Regions from separate parts of the Bradyrhizobium sp. WBAH42 genome, predicted to be linked through region 1. Evidence: predicted binding sites of a transcription regulator. Region 1 holds the regulator's gene; each other region holds the start of a gene.
What was found. The regulator HrcA, encoded in region 1, represses chaperone genes, less so after heat shock. The targets are predictions, from matches to a motif close to GTTAGCACTCNCNNNNNGNGAGTGCTAAC.
Positions count from the first base shown of each region.

Region 2: DCG74_RS29060 (co-chaperone GroES) is a predicted target of HrcA. The motif match lies at 1,931-1,959, and genes of this name have one in related genera.
Region 3: groES (co-chaperone GroES) is a predicted target of HrcA. The motif match lies at 1,970-1,998, and genes of this name have one in related genera.

Region 1 is NZ_CP036533.1:1,004,019-1,008,165, reverse strand. Features, by position in the region: gene hemW (radical SAM family heme chaperone HemW) at 1-541, opposite strand, end outside; gene rdgB (RdgB/HAM1 family non-canonical purine NTP pyrophosphatase) at 528-1,163, opposite strand; gene rph (ribonuclease PH) at 1,175-1,888, opposite strand; gene hrcA (heat-inducible transcriptional repressor HrcA) at 2,057-3,145, shown strand; gene grpE (nucleotide exchange factor GrpE) at 3,253-3,873, shown strand; gene pncA (bifunctional nicotinamidase/pyrazinamidase) at 4,022-4,147, opposite strand, start outside.
Region 2 is NZ_CP036533.1:6,164,146-6,168,292, reverse strand. Features, by position in the region: gene groL (chaperonin GroEL) at 1-1,528, opposite strand, end outside; gene DCG74_RS29060 (co-chaperone GroES) at 1,574-1,888, opposite strand; gene DCG74_RS29055 (usg protein) at 2,288-2,575, shown strand; gene DCG74_RS29050 (tetratricopeptide repeat protein) at 2,699-4,147, opposite strand, start outside.
Region 3 is NZ_CP036533.1:1,920,636-1,924,782, reverse strand. Features, by position in the region: gene DCG74_RS08965 (protein phosphatase CheZ) at 301-1,086, shown strand; gene DCG74_RS08960 (hypothetical protein) at 1,253-1,774, opposite strand; gene groES (co-chaperone GroES) at 2,089-2,385, shown strand; gene groL (chaperonin GroEL) at 2,500-4,131, shown strand.

The sequences.
Region 1 (4,147 bases):
TGAGCTCGTCGGCCCACATCGCCGGCGTCTGGTCGGGCCGGGCGTAGATCAGGTCGAACGAATAGCGGTCGAACGCGCGGCGCGCGATGGCGACGGCATCGAGCGCCTCGCGCGCGCTGTGCATGCGGCCGAGCGCCTTCAGCGAGGCGTCGTCGAGCGCCTGCACGCCGAGCGAGACGCGGTTGACGCCGGCGCTGCGATAGCCGGCAAAGCGCGTGGCTTCGACGCTGGTCGGGTTCGCTTCCAGCGTCACCTCGACGTCGCCGGCGACGGTCCAGTGCTTGCCGATCGCATCTAACACCGCGCCAACCGTGGCGGGCTGCATCAGCGAGGGCGTGCCGCCGCCGAGGAAGATCGAGGTGACCTCGCGGCCGGGGGCGCGCTCGGCAGTCGTTGCGATCTCGCGCGCGAAGGCGGACGCAAACCTCGCCTCGTCGATCGCGGCGTGGCGGACGTGGCTGTTGAAGTCGCAATAGGGGCACTTCGACAGGCAGAACGGCCAGTGCACGTAGACGCCGAAGGCTTCCTTAGCGCGGCTCAAGGCAGATCTCCGCCAGTTTCACGAAGGCGCGGGCGCGATGCGACAGGCCTAGGCCAAGCGGCGGCAGGCCGTGTTTTTCGATGCTTTCCATCTCGCCGAAGGTTCGCGTGTGCCCGTCCGGCAGGAACATCGGGTCGTAGCCGAAGCCGGCCGTGCCGCGCGGTGGCCAGATCAGCGTGCCGTCGACGCGCGCCTCGACCTCCTCGCGATGATCGTCGGGCCAGGCCACGCATAGCGCGGAGACGAAGTGTGCCTTGCGCTTGTCCGGCGTGGTGGCGCCGCGCTCCTGCAGCAGGCGCTCGATCTGCGCCATCGCCGCGTTGAAATCCTTGGTCGGGCCGGCCCAGCGCGCGCTGTAGATTCCGGGTGCGCCGTCGAGCGCGTCGACCACGATGCCGGAATCGTCGGCGAAGGAGGGAATCTTGGTCGCCTGCGCTGCGGCGATCGCCTTGATCGCGGCGTTGCTGCGGAAATCGTTGCCGGTCTCCTCGGGCTCGTCCAGGCCGAGCTCGCCGGCCGACACCGCCTCGATCCCGTACGGCGCGAGCAGCTCCCTCATCTCGGCGAGCTTGCCGGGATTGTGGGTGGCGATGACGAGCTTGTCCGTGATTCGGCGGTGCATGGGCCTATTGACTACGCCACGGCCAGTTTCTGCAAGTCCACCAGGCGCGCGATGCCCTTCTGCGCCAGGGCGATCAGCTTCAGGAACTCGTCCTGCGTAAACGGCTCGCGTTCCGCGGTGCCCTGCACCTCGATGATGCGGCCGTCGCCGGTCATGACGAAATTGGCGTCGGTCTCGGCTTCCGAATCCTCGGCATAGTCGAGATCGAGCACCGGCGTGCCGTTGTAGATACCGCAGGAGATCGCGGCGACGTTGTCGCGCAGCACGTTGGTCTTCACCATGTTGCGCGCCTTCATCCAGTTGAGGCAATCGGCAAGCGCGACCCAGGCGCCGGTGATCGAGGCCGTGCGGGTGCCGCCGTCGGCCTGGAGCACGTCGCAATCGACCGTGATCTGGCGCTCGCCGAGCGCTTCGAGATCGACGATGGTTCGAAGCGAGCGGCCGATCAGGCGCTGGATCTCGACCGTTCGGCCGCTCTGCTTGCCGGCAGAGGCCTCGCGGCGGGTGCGTTCGGAGGTTGCGCGCGGCAGCATGCCGTATTCGGCGGTGACCCAGCCGCGGCCCTGGCCCTTCAGCCACGGCGGCAGGCGCTCCTCCAGCGTGGCAGTGACCAGCACATGGGTGTCGCCGAATTTCACCAGGCACGAGCCTTCCGCATATTTGACCACGCCGCGCTCCAGCGTCACGGGGCGCAATTCGTCGGGCGCACGGCGGCTTGGCCGCATGGGAAATCTCCAAAACTCACGGGAAAAGGCTGTTCGCGGTGCTTGTAGGTGGGGCGGGGGTGGGCGGCAAGGGCTTATTCACCCCCTGACGTCGAGCCCGCAAACGCCACGCTTGTCAGAAGCGGCCCGGATGGACAAATTATAAGTATCTGAGAGGAGTTACCGTCTGTGGCCCATCACGATCCGATCCATCTGATCGCGCCGCGCGCAGGCCTTGCCCAGCTCAACGAGCGTTCCCGCGACATCTTTCGTCAAATTGTCGAAAGCTATCTCGCGACCGGTGAGCCGGTCGGCTCGCGCAACATTTCCCGCCTGATCGCCATGCCGCTGTCGCCGGCCTCGGTCCGCAACGTCATGGCCGATTTGGAACAGCTCGGCCTGATCTATGCCCCGCACACCTCCGCCGGCCGGCTGCCGACGGAACTGGGCCTGCGCTTCTTCGTCGACGCCCTGATGCAGGTCGGCGACCTCAATGAGGCCGAGCGGCAGTCGATCCAGAGCCAGCTCTCCTCCGTCGGCGAGGCGCAATCGGTCGAGGCGGCGCTGGACCAGGCCTTGATGCGGCTCTCCGGCCTGACCCGGGCCGCCGCCGTCGTGCTGACGCCAAAATCCAATGCCCGGCTGAAGCACATCGAATTCGTCCGCCTGGAACCGGAAAAAGCGCTTGTCATCCTGGTCGGCGAGGACGGCCAGGTCGAAAACCGCGTGCTGACGCTGCCGCCCGGAGTTCCCTCCTCGGCGCTGACCGAGGCCGGCAATTTCCTCAATGCGCGGATCCGCGGCCGCACCCTGGCCGAGGCGCGGCTCGAGCTCGAGACCGCACTCGGCGAGGCCCGTGCCGAGCTCGATCAGCTGACACAGAAAGTGATCTCGGCCGGCATCGCCAGCTGGTCCGGCGGCGAGAATGAGGACCGCCAGCTCATCGTCCGCGGCCATGCCAATCTGCTCGAAGACCTGCATGCGCTGGAGGATCTGGAGCGGGTGCGGCTGTTGTTCGACGATCTCGAGACCAAGCGCGGCGTGATCGACCTGCTCGGCCGGGCCGAGACCGCCGAAGGCGTGCGGATCTTCATCGGCAGTGAGAACAAGCTGTTCTCGCTGTCGGGGTCGTCCACCATCATCTCGCCCTATCGGGATGCCGCCGGCCACATCGTCGGCGTTCTCGGCGTGATCGGCCCGACGCGGCTGAATTATGCCCGTGTGATCCCGACCGTGGACTACGCCGCCCGCATCGTCAGCCGCCTCTTAGGGGGCTGATTTGGGGGGCTGACCGGCCTTTCCGCCGATCACGGGCGCTTGATTTTCGTGGGCTTAAGCACGATATCCGGGCCAGCATCCCTGAAACGAGTTCGAGACCAGAGCCGATGACCGAGCAAGACCGGCAACCCGAAGACACGACTGCAGCGACCGGCGAGCCCGTGGTGTCGAAACCCTACATCATGCCCGACGATCCCGAGCCCGGCGCGGTCGAGACGTTGCAGAAGGAAGCCGCCGAGGCGCGCGACCGCATGCTGCGGACGCTGGCCGAGATGGAGAACTTGCGCAAGCGCACCAGCAAGGAGGTCGCCGACGCCCGCCTCTACGGCATCACCGGCTTCGCCCGCGACGTGCTCGATATCGCCGACAATCTTCAGCGTGCGCTCGATGCCGTTCCGGCCGAAGCGCGTGCCGCGGCCGATCCCGGCCTGATCGCGCTGATCGAGGGCGTCGAGCTCACCGAACGCTCGCTGCTCAACGCGCTGGAAAAGCACGGCGTGAAGAAGCTCGATCCCTTGGGCCAGAAGTTCGACCCGAACTTCCACCAGGCGATGTACGAAGTGCCCGATGCGTCGGTGCCGTCGGGCACCGTGGTGCAGATCATGCAGGCCGGCTACACCATCGGCGATCGCGTGCTGCGCCCGGCGCTGGTAGGCGTCGCCAAGGGCGGCGCAAAGGCTGCGTCTGCGGCGAACAACAACAACGAGCAGAGCGGCGCGGCGAACTGAGTCTCAGGCCCTCATGGTGAGGAGCCGCGCCCTTGCGCGGCGTCTCGAACCATGCAGGCCCGGCTCTGGCAGCTCGGCCTTCCTCCTTCGAGACGCGCGCGAAGAAGCGCGCTCCTCAGGATGAGGGTCGTCCAGTGTTGCGCGCTGCTTACGCGCTCACCGCGATATCCGCAGACTGAATCCGCTTCACGCCGGCCTTGGCCATATCGGCCCAGGCCTTTGCCAGCGAGCCCTGCGTGTCGATGCCGCGGCAGGCGTCTTCCACCACATAGAC
Region 2 (4,147 bases), 3.1 Mb from region 1:
AGGCTGCGTTCTGGATCGCGGTGCGGACCACCTTGGTCGGGTCGATGATGCCCTTCCTGACGAGGTCGGCATATTCGCCGGTCTGGGAGTCGAAGCCGTAATTGTAGGCCTTGTTCTCCAGGATCTTGCCGACGATCACCGAGCCGTCTTCACCGGCGTTGATCGCGATCTGGCGAGCGGGCGCCGACAGCGCCTTGCGCACGATCTCGACGCCGGTCTTCTGGTCGTCGTTCTTGGTGCGCAGGCCCTTGAGCTGCTCGGAGGCACGGAGCAGGGCGACGCCGCCGCCCGGAACGATGCCTTCTTCCACGGCCGCACGGGTCGCATGCATCGCGTCATCAACGCGATCCTTGCGCTCCTTCACCTCGACCTCGGTCGCGCCGCCGACGCGGATCACCGCGACGCCGCCCGCGAGCTTGGCGAGACGCTCCTGGAGCTTCTCACGGTCGTAGTCCGAGGTGGTCTCCTCGATCTGCGCCTTGATCTGGGCCACGCGCGCTTCGATGTCGGCCTTCTTGCCGGCGCCGTTGACGATCGTGGTGTTCTCCTTGTCGATCATCACCTTCTTGGCGCGACCGAGCATGTTGAGCGTGACGTTCTCGAGCTTGATGCCGAGATCTTCCGAGATCGCCTGGCCGCCGGTCAGGATCGCGATGTCCTGCAGCATGGCCTTGCGGCGATCGCCGAAGCCCGGAGCCTTGACGGCCGCGACCTTCAGGCCGCCGCGCAGGCGGTTTACGACCAGGGTCGCAAGCGCTTCGCCTTCGACGTCCTCGGCGACGATGACCAGCGGCTTGCCGGTCTGCACCACGGCCTCGAGCAGCGGCAGCAGCTCGTTCAGCGAGGAGAGCTTCTTCTCGTTGATGAGGATGTAGGCGTCGTCCATCTCGACGCGCATCTTGTCGGCGTTGGTGACGAAGTAGGGCGAGATGTAGCCGCGGTCGAACTGCATGCCCTCGACCACGTCGAGCTCGGTCTCGAGCGACTTGGCTTCCTCGACGGTGATGACACCCTCGTTGCCGACCTTCTTCATGGCGTCGGAGAGGAACTTGCCGATCTCGGCATCGCCGTTGGCCGAGATGGTGCCGACCTGGGCGATCTCGTCGTTCGAGGTGACCTTCTTCGAGTTCTTCTCGAGGTCTGCCACGACGGCTTCGACCGCGAGGTCGATACCGCGCTTGAGGTCCATCGGGTTCATGCCGGCGGCGACCGACTTGGCGCCTTCCTTCACGATCGCGGCCGCGAGCACGGTCGCGGTGGTGGTGCCGTCGCCGGCCGCGTCAGCGGACTTGGAGGCGACTTCGCGCACCATCTGCGCGCCCATGTTCTCGAACTTGTCGTCGAGCTCGATCTCCTTGGCGACGGTGACGCCGTCCTTGGTGATGCGGGGAGCGCCGAACGACTTGTCGAGCACGACGTTGCGGCCCTTCGGACCGAGCGTGACCTTCACCGCGTTGGCGAGGATGTCGACGCCGCGCAGCATCTTGTCGCGCGCTTCAACCGAGAATTTGACTTCTTTGGCTGCCATCTGAATTTTTCCTTGAGGGTTTGACTGGAGGGAGGAGAGGGGCTCTTAAGCCGCCTTCTTCTTGGACTCGCTGACTTCGAGAACGCCCATCACGTCGCTCTCCTTCATGATCAGCAGGTCCTGGCCGTCGATCTTGACCTCGGTGCCGGACCACTTGCCGAACAGCACGCGGTCGCCGACCTTCAGGTCGATCGGGATCAGCTTGCCAGCTTCGTCGCGGCCACCGGGGCCGACGGCGACGACTTCGCCCTGGGAGGGCTTTTCCTTGGCAGTGTCGGGAATGATGATGCCGCCAGCGGTCTTCTCTTCGGCGTCGATGCGCTTGACCACGACGCGGTCGTGAAGCGGACGGAATTTCATGCAGTCCTCCTAAGCAATTGCTCGGGTTGAGGTTTTGAGGTTGTTAGCAATCGTTGCCCGTGAGTGCTAGCACGGGCGACGCTGAAATAGGACAGGAATTTTGCGGGGGCAAGGGTTTGTAGCAGAAAAAATAGCAGCCGAAAGCGCGGACTGCCAGAAACCCTTTGCCATCGTTAACCAGCCTCGGCGGCCTCTTCGAGGCCGCTTGGGAGGCCGTATTAGCACGGAGTCGTCTCTGCTGCTAAAGCATTGAATTTCAACAGCTTGTTAAACTTTTGGGCTTGAGATGAGTTGTCAGTTTGCGTCACATTTCTCTCATGTGAGCGCATCGTTTCCGGGTGGCTCCCGGGGCACGGACAGGCCACCCCCGCAAATGCGCTCCTGCAAAGGAGGTTTGGCATGGGACTGCGCGTTGGGGGCGTTTCCGAGGAATTTCGGAAACAGATGCTGGGCTACGGGCTGACGACGGCACAAATTCTCTATCGGATGCCGGATCATCCCTCGCTGCTGCAGACCTATGTCTGGCAGAACTACGACATGTTTCCGAAATTCCCCGCGCTGACCGACTTCCTGGCGTTCTGGCAGGAGAAGCTCGACGGTCCCCTCCACTCAGTCACGGTGGCACATTGCAAGCTGATCAAGCCGGCCGAGCTCCGCGCCGTCGACGGCGTGTTCCGGCTGCATTGAACAGCGCAGCGGTCTCGTAGGGTGGGCAAAGGCGCGCACTTCGCGCGCCGTGCCCACCATCTCTGCGCAATATCTGGCAATGGTGGGCACGCTACGCTTAGCCCACCCTACGAGATCTCCCAATCAGATGCCGCTGCAATAGCGCGTCCACATCGCGCGATAGGCCTCGTCCACCGCTTGCGCATATGCGACGGGGTTGCCCGCGGCCGCGGCGTTGATCGTTGCGGGCAATTCGCGGCGCAATTGGTCGAGCTCGCCGATCTCGGCCGCACGGCTGGCGGCGATCTCGACATAGGCCTCCTCGCTGTCGGCGACCCAGTCCGGCAGGCCAAGCGCGGTGAGGATGGCGCCGGCAGCGCGGCCGGGCAGGCTGTTGCCGAGCTTCGCCACCACGGGCACGCCCATCTGCAGGGCTTCCCATGTGCTGACGCCGCCGTTCTGCGGGAACGGGTCTAGGGCAATGTCGATGCGGTTGAACGATGCCAGATGCTCGTCCCGCAAGGTGGCTCCAAGCAGATCGACGCGTTCGGCCGGCAATCGGCACGCCGCAAATCGCGCCAGCAGCTTGTCGCGGACCAGCCGATCGTCGAGCGCAACGTCCTTGATCAGCAGTCGCGAGCCCGGCACCCGCGCGAGAATCCTGGACCAGACTGCCGCTGCCTCGTCCGAGATCTTGCTGATGCGGTTGAAGACACCGAATGTGACGAAGCCGTTCGAGAGCGCCGGCGTCTTGCCCTGCGCAATTCCGGCCGGCAGCGGCGCCAGGGTCACGAAGCACGGCAGATCGACGACCGTCTCTGCAAACAGAGGCCGAACCGCCGAAGGAATCCCGACCGGATCCGAGAACAGATAGTCGATCGTCGGCAGTCCGGTGCCGGTGCCGTGGCCCCAGCCGTGCGCCTGGATCGGTGCCGGCTTGCGCGCAAATACACCGAGGCGGTTTCCTCTGGTATGGCCGGACAGATCGATCAGGATATCGATGCGATCGTCGCGAATCTGGGCGGCAAGGCGATCGTCGCTCCATTGCGAGGCATCACGCCAGCGATCGGCGATGGCTTGAAATTCGCGTGTCGTCGCGTCCACTTTCGACGAGCACGAGTAGCACACGATCTCGAACCGGGTCCGATCATGGTGTTGCAGCACGGGCTTGAAAATGAACGCGGCCGAATGCGCGTTGAAGTCCGACGAGACGTAGCCCAGCACCAGGCGGCGATCCGGATCGCGGCTGTTGTCATGCGGTGCCGCCGCTTCTGACGCGAGTTTCGCGCCGATCCGCTCCCACCATACCCGTCGCGCCTGCTGATGCTGCGCGACGCTCGCGTCCGGCACGAAGTCGAGCGCGAAGATCTTGCTGGAGATCGCGCTCTCGAGGTCGGGCCGGATGTCGAGGGCTCTGTCGAAACTGGCGAGGGCTTCGTCGACCCGGCCGAGCCCGGCAAGGCAGAGGCCCAGCACCAGGTGAGCCTGATCGGAATCGGGCGCGATCGCGAGCGCCTTTTCGCAATCGGCCAATGCCTGGGCCATCTGCTGGGTCTGGAGCAGGACATTGGCGCGCCAGAGCCATCCGTTCAC
Region 3 (4,147 bases), 920 kb from region 1:
GTTTCGTCTAGATCACATGCGTCGTGGAGAGCCGGTGGCTGATCCGCGCCCTTCGACGTGGTCAATAAAAAGCAAAAGCCGTTTTGTTTGGTAAACGGAAAGCGCGTTTCGATTCACCACGTCGCGAGCGCGCCGGCAATTTGGCGATCAGCGTTTATTTTCGATGAACGCAGCGCGGCCATGGTTAATCGCTTCTTTGCACCGCGTCGCGCGACACCGCACAACAGTTCCGGTTGTGAACTTCGTGTTAAATCGCTTCTGCCTACAAAGACGCGTGAGTGAGGTGGGGGGAGTATCCTGATGGCTGTTCACCGCAAGCGTTTTCGCGTCGAGGATATCGCCGGTGGCGAGATGCCGATTTTGGACGTAACCGAAGAGGCAATCCCGATGCATAGCGAGATCATGGCCGAGCTGCGCGCGATCCGCGCCCAGATGGCGAAGGGCATCGTCGCGGCCCCGCTGTCCGGCAGCGCCGCCATGGCGGCGATCGACGCGTCGACGGCGCACGAGCTTTCCGAAGCGCGCACCATGCTCGAGACCTACCGAGCGCAGATCGAGCAGTGCGAGAAGCTGAAGGTGGAGCTCGACCTCATCCACGACGCCATCGACCGCACCAAGCGCGAGATCGCGACGCTGCACGGCAAGAGCTTCGACGGCGGCGAGATGGCCAAGGTCAATGGCGAGCTCGGCGCGGTGGTCGGCGGCACCGAGCAGGCGACCCAGCAGATCCTCGAAGCCGCGGAATCGATCGACCAGGCCGCCAGCGCGATGTCCAAGGTGGACTCGGTCGATCAGCAGAAGCGCCTTGCCGACGACATCCAGGAACGCGTCATCTCGATCTTCGAAGCCTGCAACTTCCAGGACCTGACCGGCCAGCGCATCAGCAAGGTCATGACCACGATGAAGTTCATCGAGCAGCACATCAATGCGATGATGGAGATCTGGGGCGGCGTCGACGCGATCAAGTCCCATGTGCCGGCGCCGGTCGACAGCCGCAGCGAGGACGAGAAGCTCCTCAACGGCCCCAAGCTCGCCGGCGACGTCGGCCACGCCTCGCAGGACGACATCGACGCGCTGTTCGACTGAACGGGGGCGATATAGAAATAACAAAGCGCCGGCCTTGGGGCCGGCGTTTTTTGTTTTTCGTCATTGCGAGGAGCGAAGCGACGAAGCAATCCAGGCTGTCTCCCAGGAGGCAGTCTGGATTGCTTCGCTCCGCTCGCAATGACGAGACGTTAGGCCAAAGGCTGCCTCACGCCCTCGGCGCGCAGCGGACGTAGACCATGTTGCCGTAGCGGGTAGCGGCGTCCTTGTCGATGAAGCGGGTGATCATGACGCGACCGTCGAAGGAGACGATCTCGCGATCCTGCTCGCCGGGGGTCGGGCCGGCCGGTCCGATGTAGTTCTTGCCGCTCGGCGAGCCCTTCAGCCGCAGCTCCTGCGGCGTCGCCTGGTCGGCGAGATGCATGATCACGCCGCCGGAGGAGCCGGCGGTGATCACGTAGGGATTCTTGCATTGCTCGCGCGCCATCTTCTCGGTACGGGCGCGGTCGGCCGGGTTCTGGAACGAGGCGAGGCCCCAGCGGCCGACGATCTCGTCGCCGCGGATGGTGGCCGGCATTTCGGGCGCAACGCCCGGTTCGGCCTCGGGCGGCGGCGAGGACGACGTGAGGGACGGCAGGCTGAAGCCGCCGCCGCAGGCGCCCAGCAGCAGCGCCAGACAAGAGGCGGCCGCCAGATTGGCAACCGCGCGCGCGTGAGCCGAACTGATCATGGCATTCCCCCGAACAAGACCATGGCCGCACCCCTCGAGCAGCCAAGCGCAAAATCGCTGCCGGAGCAATGACGTCGTTCTCTAAGCCGGCGCCCCGAGCGAGTTTCCAATGCCACCATCCTATATCCGCCTCAACAACCGCTTAACCACCTTTGCTTGACAGGATCGCGGCCAAGCCATATTTCCGGACCCACTATTAGCACTCGGAAAGCCCGATTGCTAAGCGCGCCGTTCGATCCTCGACGAGAGGGTGGACGGAAGCGCCGCCCCACCGACCCCACTACTTCCGAAGCGAGCCTCCAAAGGGAAACGTCATGGCTAAATCCAAATTTCGTCCGCTGCATGACCGTGTCGTGGTCAAACGTATCGACGCCGAGGAAAAGACCAAGGGCGGCATCATCATTCCGGACACCGCCAAGGAAAAGCCGTCCCAGGGCGAGGTCGTCGCCGTCGGCCCCGGCGGCCGCGACGAGACCGGCAAGCTGATCCCGATCGACCTCAAGGTCGGCGACCGCGTGCTGTTCGGCAAGTGGTCGGGCACTGAGGTCAAGATCGACAACGAAGAGCTCCTGATCATGAAGGAGTCGGACATCATGGGCGTGCTGGCCTAAGGCCATCCGCCTGAACGGCCGCTGAATGTCATGCCCGGATCCAGGCGATCCGGGCATCCATCGTTCCGCCGCGACTAGACAAGACACATCACGTAACACGAGGGATTGCAGACCATGGCTGCCAAAGACGTCAAGTTTTCCGGAGACGCGCGCGATCGCATGCTGCGCGGCGTCGACGTTCTCGCCAACGCCGTCAAGGTGACGCTCGGCCCGAAGGGCCGCAACGTCGTCATCGAGAAGAGCTTCGGCGCCCCCCGCATCACCAAGGACGGCGTCACCGTCGCCAAGGAGATCGAGCTCGAGGACAAGTTCGAGAACATGGGCGCCCAGATGGTGCGTGAGGTCGCCTCCAAGACCAACGACCTCGCCGGCGACGGCACCACCACCGCGACCGTGCTGGCCCAGGCGATCGTGCGCGAAGGCGCCAAGGCCGTCGCCGCCGGCATGAACCCGATGGACCTCAAGCGCGGCATCGACACCGCGGTGGCCGCCGTCATCAAGGACATCGAGAAGCGCGCCAAGCCGGTCGCCGCCTCCTCCGAGGTCGCCCAGGTCGGCACCATCTCCGCCAACGGCGATGCCGCCATCGGCAAGATGATCGCCCAGGCGATGCAGAAGGTCGGCAACGAGGGCGTCATCACCGTCGAGGAGAACAAGTCGCTCGAGACCGAGGTTGACATCGTCGAGGGCATGAAGTTCGACCGCGGCTATCTCAGCCCCTACTTCGTCACCAACGCCGAGAAGATGACCGCCGAGCTCGAGGACGCCTACATCCTCCTGCACGAGAAGAAGCTCTCGGGCCTGCAGGCCATGCTGCCGGTGCTGGAAGCCGTGGTGCAGTCGGGCAAGCCGCTCGTCATCATCGCCGAGGACGTCGAGGGCGAGGCGCTGGCCACCCTGGTCGTCAACCGCCTGCGCGGTGGCCTCAAGGTCGCTGCCGTCAAGGCGCCGGGCTTCGGCGACCGCCGCAAGGCCATGCTGGAGGACATCGCGATCCTGACCGGCGGCCAGCTGATCTCCGAGGAGCTCGGCATCAAGCTCGAGAACGTCACGGTGAAGATGCTCGGCCGTGCCAAGAAGGTGGTGATCGACAAGGAGAACACCACGATCGTCAACGGCGCCGGCAAGAAGCCCGACATCGAGGCCCGCGTCGGCCAGATCAAGGCCCAGATCGAGGAGACCACCTCGGACTACGACCGCGAGAAGCTGCAGGAGCGCCTCGCCAAGCTCGCCGGCGGCGTCGCGGTGATCCGCGTCGGCGGCGCCACCGAGATCGAGGTCAAGGAGAAGAAGGACCGGGTCGAGGACGCGCTCAACGCCACCCGCGCCGCGGTGCAGGAAGGCATCGTCCCCGGCGGCGGCGTCGCGCTGCTCCGCGCCAAGAAGGCGGTCGGCCGTCTCACCAACGCCAATGACGACGTCCAGGCCGGCATCAACATCGTGCTGAAGGCGCTGGAAGCCCCGATCCGCCAGATCTCCGAGAACGCCGGCGTGGAAGGCTCGATCGTGGTCGGCAGGATCCTGGAGAACAAGTCCGAGACCTTCGGCTTCGACGCCCAGAACGAGGACTATGTCGACATGGTCGAGAAGGGCATCATCGATCCCGCCAAGGTGGTGCGCACCGCGCTGCAGGACGCCTCCTCCGTGGCCGGCCTCTTGGTGACCACCGAAGCCATGGTCGCCGAGCTGCCGAAGAAGGAAGCTTCGCCCGCCATGCCCCCCGGCGGCGGCATGGGCGGCTTCTAAGCCTCCGTTCCGTGAC